Regions from separate parts of the Pseudomonas sp. NY8896 genome, predicted to be linked through region 1. Evidence: predicted binding sites of a transcription regulator. Region 1 holds the regulator's gene; the other holds the start of a gene.
The links. The regulator sigma-54, encoded in region 1, starts transcription at its own class of promoters, with help from an activator protein. The targets are predictions, from matches to a motif close to ANTGGCATNNANNTTGCTNT.
Positions count from the first base shown of each region.

Region 1 (2,201 bases):
CAAGCTGTCGGTGGCCGACAACATCATGGCCATCCTCGAAACCCGCAAGGACCTGGACCGCGAAGGCCGCCGCAAGGAGCTGGAAAGCCTGCTGCAGGAGTTCCACATCAGCCACATCCGCGACAACCTCGGCATGAGCCTGTCCGGCGGTGAACGCCGCCGCGTCGAAATTGCCCGCGCCCTGGCGACCGCACCCAAGTTCATCCTGCTGGACGAACCGTTCGCAGGTGTCGACCCGATCTCGGTCGGCGACATCAAGCAGATCATCCACCACCTCAAGGCCAAAGGTATCGGTGTACTGATCACCGATCACAACGTGCGTGAGACCCTGGATATCTGCGAAACCGCCTACATCGTCAACGATGGCCGGTTGATTGCCGAAGGCGACGCCGAAACCATCCTTGCCAACGATCTGGTCAAAGAGGTTTACCTGGGCCACGAGTTCCGCCTCTGACCCGAGGCGCGCCTGGAGTACCGGCAAATAGCCCCAAAACTACGGGTAAAGTTGTTACGGTACTCTAGGCAAACGCTACAATTTAAGGCATAAAACTTGCTTGATCTGGCGCCTCGGCGCCCTCGTGTAGTGGATGGCGCATGCGCGCCGGCGAACAAGGTATTAAGCCCCAGCCATGAAACCATCGCTCGTCCTAAAAATGGGCCAGCAACTGACGATGACACCGCAGTTGCAACAGGCCATCCGTCTGCTCCAGCTTTCCACCCTGGACCTCCAACAGGAAATCCAGGAAGCGCTGGAGTCGAACCCGATGCTCGAACGTCAGGAAGACGGCGACGACTTCGACAACAGCGACCCGATGGCGGACAACGCCGAAAACAAGCCGGCCGCCGAAGCCCAGGACAATAGCTTCCAGGAAAGCACTGTCAGTGCCGACAGCCTGGAAGACGGTGAGTGGAGCGAGCGCATCCCCAACGAGCTTCCGGTCGATACCGCCTGGGAAGACATCTACCAGACCAGCGCCAGCAGCCTGCCGAGCAACGATGACGACGAGTGGGACTTCACCACCCGCACATCGGCCGGCGAGAGCCTGCAAAGCCACCTGCTGTGGCAGCTGAACCTGGCGCCGATGTCCGATACCGACCGCCTGATCGCCGTAACCCTGATCGACAGCATCAACGGCCAGGGGTATCTGGAAGACACCCTCGAGGAAATCTGCGCAGGTTTCGACCCTGAGCTGGATATCGAGCTGGACGAAGTCGAAGCGGTACTGCACCGCATCCAGCAGTTCGAGCCAGCTGGCGTGGGCGCACGTAACCTGGGCGAATGCCTGCTGCTGCAACTGCGCCAGCTGCCCGCCAGCACCCCGTGGATGACCGAAGCCAAGCGCCTGGTCACCGATTTCATCGACCTGCTCGGCAGCCGCGACTACAGCCAGTTGATGCGGCGCATGAAAATCAAGGAAGACGAGCTGCGCCAGGTCATCGAGCTGGTGCAAAGCCTCAACCCGCGCCCCGGTTCGCAGATCGAATCCAGCGAGCCCGAGTACGTAGTGCCTGACGTCATCGTGCGCAAGGACAGCGAGCGCTGGCTGGTGGAGCTGAACCAGGAAGCCATCCCACGCCTGCGCGTCAACCCACAGTACGCGGGCTTCGTACGCCGTGCCGACACCAGCGCCGACAACACCTTCATGCGCAATCAGCTGCAAGAAGCGCGCTGGTTCATCAAGAGCCTGCAAAGCCGCAATGAAACACTGATGAAGGTTGCCACGCAGATCGTCGAGCACCAGCGCGGCTTCCTCGACCACGGCGATGAAGCAATGAAGCCGTTGGTGTTGCACGACATCGCCGAAGCGGTGGGCATGCACGAGTCGACCATTTCGCGGGTTACCACGCAAAAGTACATGCACACACCGCGTGGCATCTACGAACTGAAATACTTTTTCTCCAGCCACGTCAGCACCTCCGAAGGCGGAGAATGCTCGTCCACGGCGATCCGCGCGATCATCAAAAAACTGGTTGCAGCGGAAAATCAGAAAAAGCCATTGAGTGACAGCAAGATCGCTGGTTTACTGGAGGCACAAGGCATCCAGGTAGCCCGTCGCACCGTCGCCAAGTACCGCGAGTCCCTCGGCATCGCACCGTCGAGCGAGCGCAAGCGACTGATGTAGCCCCTGAGATGTGCCACAGCGTTTGTGGGGCAGGTGCAAGACCTGCTTCTTTATGCACGGGCAACAAAGGAGAAGCTG
Region 1 covers NZ_CP132350.1:5,697,173-5,699,373, forward strand. Annotated here, with positions in the region: gene lptB (LPS export ABC transporter ATP-binding protein) at 1-454, shown strand, start outside; gene Q9451_RS25740 (RNA polymerase factor sigma-54) at 630-2,123, shown strand.

Region 2 (2,201 bases), 3.4 Mb from region 1:
TCTTCATCTGGGTAACCAGCAACTGCAGGAAGGCATCTTTGCCCAGTGCACTGCCGGCAGCGCCGGTGTTGCTGTTGTTCTTTGACGCCTGCTTCTGCAGTGAGGTCAGGTACGCACTGTTGACGTCAGAGGTGGAATTGGTGGTAGTCATGTCGGCTTCCTATCACTGCCCCAGGGTCAGGACTTTCTGCATCATGCTCTTGGCCGTGTTCATCAGCTCGGCGTTGGTCTGGAACGCGCGGCTGGCGGAGATCATGTCAGCCATCTCCTCGACCACATTGACGTTCGGGTAGTAGACGTAGCCATCCTTGTTCGCCGCCGGGTGGTTAGGCTCGTAGCGCGCCTCCAGGGTGCTCTGGTCTTCGACGATGCCTTTTACCTGCACGCCCTGCCCTGCTTCGCCCTGGTCTTCGAACAGCGATTGGCTGCCGCCAGCCTGTGCGTTCTGGAAGGTGGTGGCGAACACCGGGTGGCGAGCGCGATAGGTCTGGTCGATGCTCGAAGACACGGTCTCGGCGTTGGCAATGTTGGACGCGACGGTGTTCAGGCGCGTGTTCTGCGCGCTCATGCCGCTACCGGCAATGTTGAAGACACTGGAAAGGGACATGGTCATTCTCCCCGCAGGGCGGAAACCAGCCCTTTGAATTTACTGTTGAGCAAGGTGAAGCTGGCCTGGAAGCCAATGGCGTTTTCGGTGTAGTTCGATTGCTCGATCTGCGCGTCCACGGTGTTCTGGTCGATCGACGGCTGCAGCGGCGTGCGGTACTTGAGGGTTTCATCCGCCATGGCCAGGCCATCAGCCTCGATGTGCCGGCTGTTGGTACGGTCAAGGCTGAAGCGACCGCCGCTCTGCTGCTTGTCGCTTTCGGCGGCGAGCACCGAGGCGAAGTCCATGTCACGCGCCTTGTAGTTGGGCGTATCGGCGTTGGCGATGTTGTTGGCCAGCACTTCGGCGCGCTGGGCGCGGAAGCCCAGGGCCTTTTCGTGAATACCAAGCGCCTTGTCGAAGCTGATGCTCATGTCGGGGAAACCTTCGAAGGTTGACCGGAATTTCGTTGAGCAAGGTATAGCAAGGGCTGTGCCAACCCTTGAAAAGCCAGAGAATACGGGGCTGCGAGATGAAGTACTGTCAAGGTGATGCCAGAAAAGCGGCAAAGGCCTTCCGCCTAGGGCGGCGAAAGCGGCAATTGCCGGGCGGCAAAAGCGGTAAAACAAAAAATTGACGTCAGTGTTTGGCGATGTAGGTGTGGCGCCTGGGAGATCGAGCGCCACCACACCCCTCAAGACAGACCCTACTTGGCCTGGTAGATGATGCCCGGGCTGCATTGGACCATCTGGTAGTGGTCCGGCAAGCCATTGAGCGCCTCCGAGGCGCCGAGGAACAGGTAGCCACCCGGCTTCAAGGTACTGTGAATGCGCAGCAGGATGTCCCGCTTCACCTGCGCCGAGAAGTAGATCAACACGTTGCGACAGAACACGATGTCGAACTTGCCCAGGCTGGCATAGCTGTCCAGCAGGTTGAACGAGCGGAACTCGACGCGACTGCGAATCGCCGGCTTGACCGCCCAGCGCCCAGGCCCCTTGGGGTCGAAATAGCGCTGCAGGCGCTCCTGGGACAAGCCGCGGGCAATCGCCAGGCTGTCGTACTCACCGGTCTTGCAATTGTTCAGCATGGTGCCCGACAGGTCGGTGGCAACAATCTGCGCGCCCATCTTCAGCTGGCCGAGGTTGCTGCGCTCGAACTCGTCGATGGCCATGGAGATGGAGTACGGCTCCTGCCCCGACGAACAGGCCGCCGACCACATGCGCAGGCGCTGGCCGGGGTTGTTGCGGATGAACTCGGGGATCACCTTGTTCTTCAGCACTTCGAACGGGTAGGTATCGCGAAACCACAGGGTCTCGTTGGTGGTCATGGCATCGACCACCTGCTCACGCAAACCGCCGCGCGGCTGGGCCTGGATGCGCTGCACCAGCTCGCCCAGGCTCTTGATGCCCTGTTGTTCCATCAGCTTGTTGAGACGGCTGGAAACCAGGTACTGCTTATTCTCGCCCAGCAGGATGCCACAGGCTTTCTCCAGGAAGACCCGGAACTGTTCGAAATCCAAATTACCCGTAGACACTACTGCCGCCTCTTTTCAATCACTGGTGCCGGGGCATGCCCCGGCTGCTTCAATGCGCTGCCTTGATCCGGTCGACCACCC
Region 2 covers NZ_CP132350.1:2,329,399-2,331,599, reverse strand. Annotated here, with positions in the region: gene flgD (flagellar hook assembly protein FlgD) at 1-151, opposite strand, end outside; gene flgC (flagellar basal body rod protein FlgC) at 164-607, opposite strand; gene flgB (flagellar basal body rod protein FlgB) at 610-1,020, opposite strand; gene cheR (protein-glutamate O-methyltransferase CheR) at 1,293-2,120, opposite strand; gene Q9451_RS10440 (chemotaxis protein CheV) at 2,170-2,201, opposite strand, start outside.
Region 2: a site for sigma-54 is predicted at 1,067-1,086, ahead of flgB (flagellar basal body rod protein FlgB). Genes of this name have one in related genera too.